3 regions of the Ammoniphilus sp. CFH 90114 genome follow, and region 3 is predicted to be linked to each of the others. Evidence: predicted binding sites of a transcription regulator. Region 3 holds the regulator's gene; each other region holds the start of a gene.

What was found. The regulator LexA, encoded in region 3, represses DNA repair genes until DNA is damaged. The targets are predictions, from matches to a motif close to CGAACATATGTTCG.
Region 1: the regulator LexA is predicted to act here: its motif matches at 1,618-1,631, upstream of EIZ39_RS14710 (WYL domain-containing protein).
Region 2: the regulator LexA is predicted to act here: its motif matches at 2,602-2,615, upstream of EIZ39_RS10485 (YolD-like family protein).

What each region holds. Positions count from the first base shown of each region.
Region 1 is NZ_SDLI01000006.1:83,639-87,810, reverse strand. Features, by position in the region: gene EIZ39_RS14730 (LbetaH domain-containing protein) at 1-92, shown strand, start outside; gene EIZ39_RS14725 (hypothetical protein) at 175-528, shown strand; gene ppnP (pyrimidine/purine nucleoside phosphorylase) at 640-957, shown strand; gene EIZ39_RS14715 (hypothetical protein) at 1,107-1,295, shown strand; gene EIZ39_RS14710 (WYL domain-containing protein) at 1,649-1,855, shown strand; gene EIZ39_RS14705 (DNA polymerase IV) at 1,914-3,179, shown strand; gene EIZ39_RS14700 (DUF378 domain-containing protein) at 3,219-3,422, opposite strand; gene EIZ39_RS14695 (helix-turn-helix domain-containing protein) at 3,685-3,879, shown strand; gene EIZ39_RS14690 (PLDc N-terminal domain-containing protein) at 4,036-4,172, shown strand, end outside.
Region 2 is NZ_SDLI01000004.1:72,176-76,347, forward strand. Features, by position in the region: gene EIZ39_RS10470 (SLOG family protein) at 1-399, opposite strand, end outside; gene EIZ39_RS26550 (hypothetical protein) at 399-560, opposite strand; gene EIZ39_RS10475 (hypothetical protein) at 664-1,071, shown strand; gene EIZ39_RS10480 (deoxyribonuclease IV) at 1,068-1,901, opposite strand; gene EIZ39_RS26555 (hypothetical protein) at 1,961-2,128, opposite strand; gene EIZ39_RS10485 (YolD-like family protein) at 2,185-2,541, opposite strand; gene EIZ39_RS10490 (alpha/beta hydrolase) at 2,831-3,637, opposite strand; gene EIZ39_RS10495 (hypothetical protein) at 3,718-4,172, opposite strand, start outside.
Region 3 is NZ_SDLI01000012.1:9,182-13,353, forward strand. Features, by position in the region: gene glnA (type I glutamate--ammonia ligase) at 1-976, shown strand, start outside; gene EIZ39_RS21225 (DUF456 domain-containing protein) at 1,158-1,634, shown strand; gene lexA (transcriptional repressor LexA) at 1,952-2,572, opposite strand; gene yneA (cell division suppressor protein YneA) at 2,739-3,029, shown strand; gene EIZ39_RS21240 (DUF896 domain-containing protein) at 3,095-3,322, shown strand; gene EIZ39_RS21245 (hypothetical protein) at 3,521-3,823, shown strand; gene EIZ39_RS26850 (hypothetical protein) at 3,869-4,045, shown strand; gene EIZ39_RS21250 (metal-dependent hydrolase) at 4,105-4,172, shown strand, end outside.

The sequences.
Region 1 (4,172 bases), on a different contig from region 3:
AACAAGTTCAACGTGTGAATCAGGAATTTCCAGCCAGTTATTCGTTATTGCTTGGTAAACGACGTTGTTCCTGCGGAATGGCATGTTCATGACAATCCCCCCCTAATGGGATAAGATGTTGCAGGAGGTATCATACTACTGTAGACAAGAAATTAGGGGAGGGATCAATAGAACATGGAAACCTACTTCGCGAATGCCCAAGAGCTATGGGAAGCTCTTCAAGAGCACGGTGGCGTTTTGATTCGAGATTTCGAACTGTCCCATTATGGAGATGAAGATCATGCGGCTGGCTACGTCCTCTTATACAAAGGAATTACTCATGACATCCACCGTGTGAACAAAACGGTCGAGATGCTGTATAACAAGCTGGCAGCTGCTGGATTTGAGAACAATATGGAGTTCACTTATCGAGATATCGAACGTCCTGATAAATACAATGGGGCGAAAAGAGAAGCGGTTATTGAGCTATATCCTGGTCTACATATGGCTGAGACGGATGACCAAACGGCTTTTGAAGATCAAATGTAGTTACTTTTAAAGTCCTCACAAGAGGACTTTTTGCTATTCCTAAGGTTTTTGTTGCTACAATGTTCCTTCATAGGTATATTTAGATTTATAACAGATAAAGGAGAGAGAACATTGGCACAGTTTGATCAAGTAACCGTTATGAAGGAAGCAAATATTTATTTTGACGGAAAGGTAACGAGCCGTACCGTTTTATTTCCTGATGGAACAAAAAAAACACTCGGCATTATGATGCCTGGAGAATACGAATTTGGAACAAGTGAAGAGGAGATTATGGAGATCGCTGCAGGGGAACTGGATGTTCTTCTTCCAGGAGAAAGTGATTGGAAAACGTTTGGTGCAGGCACGCAATTTATTGTACCCGCCAACGCATCTTTTAAGTTGAAAGTTTATAAGGTTACAGACTACTGTTGCTCTTATATTAAAGCTTAATAGATATATTGAACCGGAAGTTCCAGCTTCATAGAAGTGGATACTCTCCGGTTATTTTTGGATTGTCTTCAAAAAAAGTAGATTCTCCCTAGTAGATATGATATGATATGTCCGATAAAAGTTCCCTTCCATGAAGGAGGTTTATTATAATGGGTATTGCTCAATTAGACAGCCTAACAGGTTCACTATTCGCAATTGGTGCAATTGTTATTCTCTTAGCAGGCTCTTTCTTTAGCTTCGGTATTTTACGTTTCTTCCAGAAGCGTTTCTTCCAAGGTACGGTATCGTTAGTATTAGCTATTGCCAGCTTCGTGGCTTTGCTCTTATATGTTGATTGAATAAGAAGGGACCGTTCACACGAGTGATTGGTCCCTTTTTTAATTGGATATATCAATGGTTCCTAATTATTACAAGTTGCTGTAAAATATGATTTGTTTGTTTCGTGAATATGGGACGAATTTCTACAGCGGCTGGCTGTTTTGCTGCACAAGACTTATCTGGATGGATCATCCGAACATTACTGGACGAAGATATGGGTTCCCTCTCAAAATAACATACTATGAATCCAAGTGTCCTCATCATGGGGGACACTTTTCTTTTTACGTTTTTACGTGGTAACTTTTTGCATCTTGCATGTTCTGGTGAAGTTCGCATAAAATAAGAACAAACGTTCCGTTCAAAGGAGGTTTATATGCTCGTTGATCTTGATCGTTATGTATCTTCTGGTCAACCACTCGAGATGATTTATCTCGATCGCCAAGGTCGAATCACCCAACGTCAAATTCTACCTTACTCTATCACAGGAGATCAGATGAAGGCTTACTGCTTAACCCGCAGAGCCATTCGATCCTTCTTAATTAACCATATATTGTCCATTCTTCCCGCTAAACACGCGTAGGGGAGCTTGTCATGCTCTCAAATAGAACGTATGTTCTAACTTTTAATGAGGTGAATCCATGTTTGATTATAGTCAAATGCCCCAGCGCTCGATCCTCATGCTAGATGCCAAGAGCTTTTATGCTTCTGCCCATTGCTCCTTGCTTGGGCTAGATCCTCTTACTGCATATTTAGCTGTGGTTGGTGACCCCGAGCGAAGCGGCTCTATCGTTCTCGCTGCATCAGCAGCGTTAAAGAGAGATTTTGGCGTTAAGAACGTCTCGCGCTTCTTTGAACTGCCTCAGGATCCTCGAATCCAAGTTGTCAAAGCTAGGATGTCGAAATACCTAGAGATTAGTTTAGAGTTAACCAAAATTTTGGGGCGCTTTTCCCCATTCGATAGCATTTTACAGTACTCCGTAGATGAGGCCTGGATCGATATCACCGGAACAGAAAAGTTGTTTGGTGATAAGTGGTTTGTGGCAAGAAAAATTAAGCAAACGATCTGGGAAGAATTACGTATTCCCGTGGCCATTGGCATAGGTCCCAATATGCTCCTGGCCAAGGTCTGCTTGGACTTAGATGCCAAAAAAGCGCCAGAAGGAATTGCCGAGTGGACTTTCGAAGATCTTCCTTCAAGATTATGGCCTCATCCCGTTAAGGACATGTGGGGAATTGGATCCCGAATGGAGCGAAATCTAAACCGGATGGGCATTCGTACTGTCGGCCAATTAGCAGGCTTTGAATCCGCTTTACTCGAGAAGCGATTCGGCATTATGGGCGTCCAGATGTATAACCACGCTTGGGGAATTGACTTCTCCCGTGTACAGCCTAACTACAACCAAACGCATAAGAGCTACGGAAATGGAATTACATTGCTTCGAGATTATGTATTACCCTCCGAAATTAAGATTGTTATCCGTGAACTGTGCGATGAAGTAACGAGTCGGGCTCGTAAAGATCGAATGGCTGGCAGAACGATTTCTTTAGGAATTGGATACTCAAACGGTTACGAAGGAGGCTTCTCCCGGTCTTTATCTATTGATACGCCTACGAATCTAGAAGATGAAGTATACAACGTTTGCCTGCAACTGTTTAATACCCACTATACATTAGGGACAGAAGTCCGCAACATCTATGTGGCCCTGTCTAATCTTACCCCAGACCAAGAAGTACAGTTGGATATGTTCAGTTTTAAGACACGGGAAAAAAAGAGAAATTTAGCCTTTGCCGTAGATCAGATTCGAGATGTGTTCGGATCTACCTCCATTATTAAGGCCTCAAGCTTAGTAGAAGGAGGGATCGCGCTAGAACGAAGCGCAAAGATTGGAGGGCACTATGGATAGAAAAAGAAGAGGAACCTGCGAGGGTTCCCCTTCCATACGTTATGAATTAGCCTTGACCTTATTAATTAAAGTGAAGGAGTAGATAGCAGCCACACCAACCAAAATGTAGACAATACGAGCGGGCCAGCCGTCCATTCCTCCTAACAATCCACCAACTAAATCCCACTGAAATAATCCGAAGAGAAGCCAGTTTAACCCACCAACAATAATGAGAACAAGTGCTGTTAAATTTAAGCCACCCATGACCAAACCCTCCCTAGATTGGAATTTACATCCTATACTGCATCATTATTATATAATTATTGTATAAGTTTTGTAAAGAAAAAAATTATATGCTATATTCCAATAGGGGAGTAGGAGTTAATTGTCGTAAGTTTAAATTTTCTAAAAAGGCGATTGGACGAAGATTCCATGTTAAAATTTAGAAAAACAAGAGAGTGATGGAGTGCTAGGAAGGAACTGACAAGATAAAAGGAAAACCAAGATAAGGTGGGAAAAAGGCTATATGTACCCTCGTGAGATCATAGTAAAGCTCGGTATGAGCGAATATATCCTTTGGCGTTATCTGGAACAACGACAATTTGTCATTCCATCTATGGATGAAATGGTCAACCATTTTGGTAGACATCGTCGAACCATAAAGACATGGTTAAAGAATTTAAAAGAGAACGGCTATATCCAAGGGAAAAAGGTTCACTAATCAAAAAGTCGCTATCCTGCTTGAAATGGGGGAGGCGACTTTTTTTTCCACGTAAAAAGGACTCTTCATAATAAGAGTCCCGTCATAAAAGCAAATCATGTGAAACTTTCATAGATTGCAAACGTATGATGTATTAAGGAAGGAGGAGGAGTTAAATTGAATATCGAGTTAGCTTTCGCACCCTTTTTCATCATGCTGTTTATTATGGCAGCTTTTTTTATTTTTAATATTGTAACGAGTATTTGGGCTTATCGGGATTCTTTAAGAAAAGGAAACAGTAAAGAATACTCTGT
Region 2 (4,172 bases), on a different contig from region 3:
CAGTCCCTCGCTCTTCTCAATCAAATATTTGTTCTTCTGTGCCAATTGCCAGGGCTGAACATACTCTCTCTTCGATATATAATCCACGTAGTCAGCCTGAGCCAGCACCTCGTGGTAGAGCTCTTGGGCATCTTCTTTCCAATTCTTCTCTTGATCAAAAAAGGGCAACAGCATCGCTAATTTAATATGGCGATACTCCTTGCGCAGTTCGGCTAGCCATCTGGCACTGTAGAGCTCTAAACCTTGGCCTCCACTGCATAGGAACCATTCTGCACCCTCCTCAATCGCTTGTACTATTTTCCTTTGATAGGCGGTCTTCAAGTAAGGAAAGGCCGGATGCTTCTCCCCCCACAGCCCGATCTCTTGCTTCTTATGCCCGGTTAGGACAACCGTTTTCATTATCGTTTCGATTTCGCCTGGATATGGCTCGAAAACGCCTCTTGGGCCATTTTGTCATAGTCCACCTTAAACTTTCCACGAGCAACCTGGATCCCCGCTATAACAAGAGCACCGCCATAGACAGCCACAATCAGCAAACCTATAATCATCATGATACTCACGGATTCACCACTCCTTCCTTGAGGTATTATATCATACTGTCCTTGCACACGGGCTTTTCAATTGGATAAAATAAGCCTATGAGAAAATATGGGGGACAAATAAATGAACTTCTGCTGCGGGGCTGATATGCTTCTTACCATTGCCCATCTGAATTTAGAAGAAACAACCATGAGAAATGTACCGATTTTGTTTTGTCTTGCTTGCGAAAATATGAACATCCATCCGGATGTGGAATTAGAGTTTGAACTGTTAAAGGAATACGCATGTGGAGACCGAGCAGGAGAGGTGGATCTTCAACCTTACGTAAACAGATTGGCAAGAGAAAGGCTTTATGACCCTAAAAACCATGTGGAATATTTACGAATGGAACATGTGGTCAAAGAACAGATTGATCGGGCCTTAGAGATGTACTCCGTAGCTCAGTCGACCGAAGACCCTGAATGGAAAGAAGAGCTCGTCCAACGCCTTGTGGCACTGAACGAGAAGGGGAAGAAAAAAGTACAGTCTTAATGAAGCAACTCTTGCCTGATAAATTGAATTTCATCCTGATGGGTGTAGTTGTCCATATTTGGCGTTTCCAAGATGAGGGGTAATTCTTGAATCACATGTGAGCGTAGAAACTCTATCATGGCTTCTCTTCCGATATGCCCCCTCCCGACATTGGCATGCCGATCCCGAAAGGAGGCATAGCCATAAGCGGAATCATTCAGGTGAACGGCTTTGAGATGGGAGAAATAGTCCAACGCTTCCCCTTGGGAGACAATCTCGTCCCAATTGGATCCACTCCATAAACCGCTCGCATAGGCATGACAGGTATCGAGGCAATATCCAATCTTCTCTGGATAATCCGTTAACTTCCTTACCTGGACAAGCTCCTCGAGCGTGGTCCCCATCCTCACGCCTTGGCCGGCGTTATTTTCAATCAGAAGGAGGAGCTGACCCTTCCAGTCTCTCAGTACACTGTTTAGCATATCGATCATTAACTTATAGCCCTCTAGTGCATCTGCCCCTTTATATTTTCCGAAGTGCACCACTAACCCAATGGACCCACACGCTTCTGCTATTTCCATGTCATTGGCTAAAGACGCCTTTAACACCTCACGCAGGTCGGGTTCCTCCTCAGAAAGATTCACAGGATAAGGAGCATGGGCGATGGATTCGATTCCATTTTCCCTGCAGAATACCGCACATCTGGCTGCATCCTTCGTATCGAATGCCTTCACCGTCAAGCTGCGGGGATTCTTAGGGAAGTATTGAAAGGATTGTGCCCCTATCTTCACCGCATGCTGTGCTGCCCCGATGTAACCATTCCGTATACTCACATGACTGCCAAGTTTCATCTAAGTCCCTCCGATGACTAGCAAAAACACACCCTTATTCGAAGAGTGTGTCCTCTGGTTTACCGTATTCTTTGTTTTTGCCGAACGAAAAATCGAATAGCATAGAGGGCTCCTGCCCAAACCAGGGTAGCGAGTGCCGCTGTACTAATCCAATTTTCTGTTCCCAAGGCAAAATACAGAGCAATATGAGCAACAAATATAATCCCAATCCAAGCTAGTAAGTTCATGCTCTGCTCCCTCCTAATCCCTTTGATTTTTCCAGTATGTGATAATCGAAGGGACTTTATTCGAAGAATTCTCTTCTAGAGGCGTGAACCGCATCCACTAAGGAAGCAACCGATATAGGATAAGTATACTCATCCTCACCTACTACATGAAGGGTCTGGCGGAGAGGATCAAACTTTTTTACTTTACCTGTAAAGTGTTTAAATCTTTTATCCGCAAAGAAAGTAAGAGTGACCTCTACCCCTTCTCCCATCGCTTCCTGAATGATATATTGAATTTCTTCCCATCGATCTTCCGTCAGTTCTGGACAGCTCTCTTCCTCTTGAGAGAGTTCAAGTTGCTGCAGTAACTTGCGATGCTCCGGCAACATCATCGTTGACCACTTTATATTCCCACGATCCCGAAGGTTATCCATATTCCCCTCCAAAAAAGAAACGTTTGTTCTCTTATTATACCATCCTCACCTGTAGGTATGCAAACAAACGTTCTTGTTCAGAGGGGATAACCGACGTAACTTCCGCTATTTCAGAAAATGAGGCCATACCGGTCAAAATAAGGGGACAGACTCCGCTTATCGGCTTCAAACTCAAGGGATTTAAGCATTTTTAGCAACATAAAGGAAAAAAATCCGCCTAAACTAGCCTATTTTCACACCAACAGCAAAATAAGGGAAAAATCTCCGGCTATTCCTCAGAGGACCAACCCTAAGTACGAACCAACCCTAGAAACTGAACCGCTTCCTCACCTGCTTGAATCAAGGCCTCCGTGGCTGTTGGGGTATCAAAGGAATGAGGAGCAGATGCAACCTCAAGTATCTTCTTTTCCTGTGTTCCAAGGGTGTTAAAAAGGCGAACGGATTGCGATGGAGGGACTACGGGATCTTCGTTGGAGTAGATGATCACCGAACGTGCCTGTATCCCTTGATAATCAACAGGGTTAAAACGAGACAGATCGCGGTAGAACTCATAGGCAAGCGGATAGCTTGTTTGATCCTTCTGGTTATAAATAGGAAACGTCTTTTCCTGCTCCCATTTCGCTAGAGCAGCCTTCACATCGCCATACGTCGCCTTAGCCACACCTAAGATGATATCTCGAATGGAAAAGGGAGGAGCGACTAACAGTAAACCATCCACCTCGTTTTGCAAAGCGAAGTTGGCGGACACCGTGCAGCCCATACTGTGGCCGATTAAATAGATCCTTTCATAACGATTACGATAGGCATCATAGACCACCTTTAGGTCCTCAATCTCTCCTGTGATCGTATGGTCGCGAAAGGATCCATCGGAGTCATTCAAGTTATTCGTAAAATCAACGGAAACATTCGAAATTTCTTTATGATTCAAGTATTTTCTGAGTGAGGCGATCACATGGGAGTTGGAACTTCCCGTAAATCCATGGGAAAGTATAAAGAGTTGCTTATCGTCATGATGATGTTCTACATGGTGGATTTTTAGACCTTGCTGATTATGTAAATATCGTTTCACTTTTGGCTTCCCTCTCTTTTCCTCCATAATATATTAGTTTCCCCCAAATTTCGGTTGAAAGCAACCTGTCATACCAGAAAAAAACACACTCGCTTCAAGCACGAGTGCTACGACTTATAGAATGTGTTTGTCTTTTCCATCAACTCTTTAAGCAAGGATAATGCCCGCTTGAGTCCTTCTTCCTTGCCGAGCAGGAACTGAGCTTCTGCCTTTGTTTCAGTAGGGAGCTTCGAAACAATACTAGCCTCCTCCTCAAACATTTTACATAGAACATTAAGCTGAAGCTTGCCTAACTCTCGATCCATTTCTTTGTCTTTTTCCTTCGCCTTATTCCTCAGTACAGCCTCTTCCACATATCGATCAACTTCGTTATCTTTGTAACGCTTCGCGCTCTTAATAATGTCCGAAAACTCATCTGTGCGGTTGGGAATGGCTTTAATGTGGTGCCCTAAATGACAGAGAAGGAAACGACAGAGCAATTCATCACTCTGCATCCGCTGATTATGCAACAAAGAATACTCCCCTTCAAAGTGCCCTTCCTTCTCCACGTAGTGCCCTAAAG
Region 3 (4,172 bases):
AGAAATGGGCTTCACTGCAATGAATGTAGGTCCAGAGCCTGAATTCTTCCTATTTAAATTAGATGATAAAGGGGAACCGACCCTTGACTTAAATGATAATGGCGGCTATTTTGACTTCGCTCCGCTTGATCTAGGAGAAAACTGCCGTCGTGATATCGTTCTGACTCTTGAGAAGATGGGCTTTGAGATCGAAGCTTCTCACCATGAGGTAGCTCCAGGTCAGCACGAAATTGATTTTAAATACGCGAATGCGATTAAAGCAGCGGACCAAATTCAGATCTTCAAGCTCGTGGTAAAGACGATCGCTCGTCAGCATGGATTGAATGCGACCTTCATGCCGAAGCCATTGTTTGGTATTAACGGATCTGGTATGCACTGTAACCAATCCCTATTCAATGGCAAAGAAAATGCGTTCTACGATGAAAGTGATGAACTAGGTTTAAGCAAAGCGGCTAAACAGTACATGGCCGGAATCCTGAAGCATTCTCGTGGATTCTCTGCTATTACGAACCCGCTTGTTAACTCCTACAAGCGTCTTGTACCAGGATATGAGGCTCCATGTTATGTTGCTTGGTCCGCCAAGAATAGAAGTCCACTAGTTCGTATTCCTTCTTCTCGTGGTTTAAGCACGCGTGTAGAAGTTCGTAATCCAGATCCTGCTGCTAACCCATATTTGGCCCTAGCCGTCATGCTAGCTGCTGGATTGGACGGTATCGAGAATAATTTGCCATGCCCTCCAGGAACAGATCGCAATATCTATGTGATGAATGAAGCTGAAAGAGAAGAAGCAGGCATTGAAACCTTGCCAGCAAGCTTGAAGGAAGCTCTTGAGTGCTTAAAGAACGATTCAGTCATTATCGAAGCGCTTGGTGAACATGCTGTTCTTCACTTCATCGAAGCGAAGGAAATTGAGTGGGATATGTTCCGTACCCAAATTCACGCTTGGGAAAGAGATCAGTACATGGTTAACTATTAATATGATCTTGAGCATTTTTGCAGGACCCCTTTCGGAGGGGTCCTGTTTTTTTTTTTGTATGCTGTATGCCCTACTGAAACGGCCGAGCTACTTATATAAATTTTTTTCCTAAAAGTGAATTCTTTTGTAGGTTTTCTTCGTAGAAGCTTGGGAGAGGATGTTATAGTAAGGAGGAGTAACGATGGAATGGTTGTTATGGGGTATTATTGTTTTGTTTTTTATTGGGAGTCTTGTTGGGATCGTTGTACCTGTCATACCGGATGCCTTACTAGTATGGGGAGGATTCTTGATTTATCAATTTTTTGTTTCTGATCAAGGGCTGCCTCCTTGGTTTTGGTGGGCAATGGGTGGGGTTACGGTTCTTATTATCCTAGCGGACGTTCTGACAAATATGGTTTTCGTGAAAAAGTATGGGGGATCAAAAGCTGGTATGATCGCTTCCGTTATAGGATTGCTAATTGGTCCGTTTATCTTAGGTCCTATCGGGGTCCTCGTTGGTCCCATTCTCCTAGTCTTTGCTGTAGAGTGGTTTCGCAACAAGGATGCCGGCATCTCAATGAAGATAGCCTTAGGTACATTAGCGGCCTTCTTTAGCAGTGCTGGAGCCAAACTTGTTCTGCAACTTATTATGATTACCACGTTTTTCATTGCCATATAAGGGGTGGATCTTCGGTAGAGGATTCGGGAGATGGTCGGAGCGCTTTTGGGTGTCAACCCGAGGTTTTGCGTACCCGAAAATGGTGGGATTGCGTTTTGGGGGTGTCAATCTGTGGTTTTGAGTACCCGAAAATGGTCGGACCGCGATTTTGGGGTGTCAATCTGGATTTTTGACACCCCGAAATTCGCCCATCCTCGTTTTCAGGGCGCCAATCATTGGGGGATCTGACCTCCCGCTGACCCAGCTGTGATAGGAATGAGAAAGGGTGTCCCCAAAATCGGTTTTCCGATCTGGGGACACCCTCTATATTTCTATGACTAGTGTAGATTCCTAAAAACGCCTACTACTTTCCCTAGGATCGTCACATGGGGTAAGAGGATAGGCTCTAAATCAGGATTCTCTGGCTGCAGACGAATATGGTTCTTCTCTTTGTAAAAGGTCTTTACAGTTGCTTCCTCATCTTCTGTCATCGCAACAACGATGTCTCCGTTATTCGCCACAGATTGCTGCCTAACAATGACATAATCTCCGTCCAGAATTCCTGCTTCAATCATACTGTTTCCTTCCACCTTCAACATATAAATCGTATCAGGCCCTACCATTCGCTCTGGTAGCACAAAATACTCTTCTACATTCTCTACTGCGAGAATCGGTTCCCCTGCTGTTACTTTCCCAACGACAGGAATTCTAACGGTTGGTACACTGATGTCTTCTTCCGGAAGGTCGAGATCATCTAATATTTCAATGGCCCTTGGTTTCGTTGGATCTCGACGGATTAATCCCTTCTTCTCTAGGCGGGCTAAATGACCATGTACTGTTGAGCTTGATGCAAGTCCGACGGCTTCTCCAATCTCCCGCACGGAAGGTGGGTACCCCTTGTCCTTCACTTCTCTCTTAATGAAGTCAAGGATGGCATGCTGACGCGATGATAACTTCATCCTGTTTCCCCCTTGCTTTTACCAAAACCTTCTTTTTTTTTCATTATAACAAGGATTGGTCAAATATACAAACATAAGTTCGAGAAAAAAGCGTTGACAGGAACATTCGTTCGAATTATAGTGTAATTAAGATCATTTGTTCGTATATAGAGAGAGGATGAAGGTAATGAGAGCGATTGTTTTTGGGTTTACTATGATGGTGTTGTTATTTACGAGCTTATTTCATATAGTTGGTAACATTACATGGACGAAGCCAGCCTATGCAAGTGGGTTGACTTCCTATGAGCAAGTTATTGTTCAGTCAGGGGATTCTCTATGGAAGATTGCAGATCAATTTAACGAAGATCATCAATTAACTATTCCCCAGATGATTCAACTTATAATCGATGAGAATCAGCTGGATAGTGCCTACATATATCCTGGTCAACAGATTCATATCCCACGATCGGTTCAGTAAATAGACTCTAGAAGGTAGGGTATGGTACAATATAGGAACACCTTTTAGAGAGGAGACAGATTCAATTGGTTACTCCTGAGAAGATTGAGCGCATTAACGAGTTGGCCAGGAAGTCGAAGTCAACGGGACTGACTCCGGCAGAGAAGAAAGAACAAGATGCTTTGAGACAGGAATATATTCAAGCCGTCAGAATGTCCTTGAAAGCAAATTTAGATTCGTTGAAGATTGTGGACGAAGAAGGTAACGTCCTTAAGGAATACGGAGAAAACAAACTCAAGAAAGACGTGCACTAAGAAGCCATCACAAGAACGTGATGGTTTTTTGGTCTCTGTTCCTTGTGAAAGCACACTGGATGTTCGACTGATATACTAAAAAAAGGGTACAATAGAAGTGGACTATATTGGTATGAAAGTTAAAGCAAGGTAAGTTAATGAACATAAGTACGATTTCTTGAATAAGAGCTGACATATAGTGTGAGGAGGAATAAGTTTATGACTACAGGATTAAAATTGCAGTTGAATCAGGAGCAGATTGAGAAGATGGTATTAGATTTCATAAAAACGAGTCAGCCGGAGTTTGCCGTACAGGATGCTATGTTAGAAACAAGTTATATTGAGGATCGCATTGACTCTTGGTGGGTAGCCTGTGAACATAAGAATGGGGATGAGTCCATTATGGAAGATGAGCAGATTCTTCTCTTGATCCAACAAAAGCAAGGCTGGGAAAGTGTTGTGGAGCACCATATTAAGGATTCAGAACAAGCAGGCTTCGTACTAGAAGTGAAGGGTAAGTAAGGATGATTCGCTGCCTGAAGTGTCAGGATAAGGAGGAAAACGGACATGTCACCTTTATCCGAACAGGAGATTCAAGTGATAGAGAAATTTGGATTTAGGATTAATGGGGAAAAAGTGGTCCACAAGAAAATGGGGTTGGAGAAAGAGATCAGTGGTTTTGCGGGGTTTTCTAGTATAGAGGAACTCGAGAGTTTTGTGAAGGGTTTACTTCGAACCGCTTGAAGTGAATGTTAAGATGAACGCCCGGTGGGTGTTTAGATTCTACTCTATGTGGGGGAAGCATGGATACGATTACACATACGTTGTTTGGGTTAACAATTTATAAAGCAATCAATAAAGAAGAAATGAA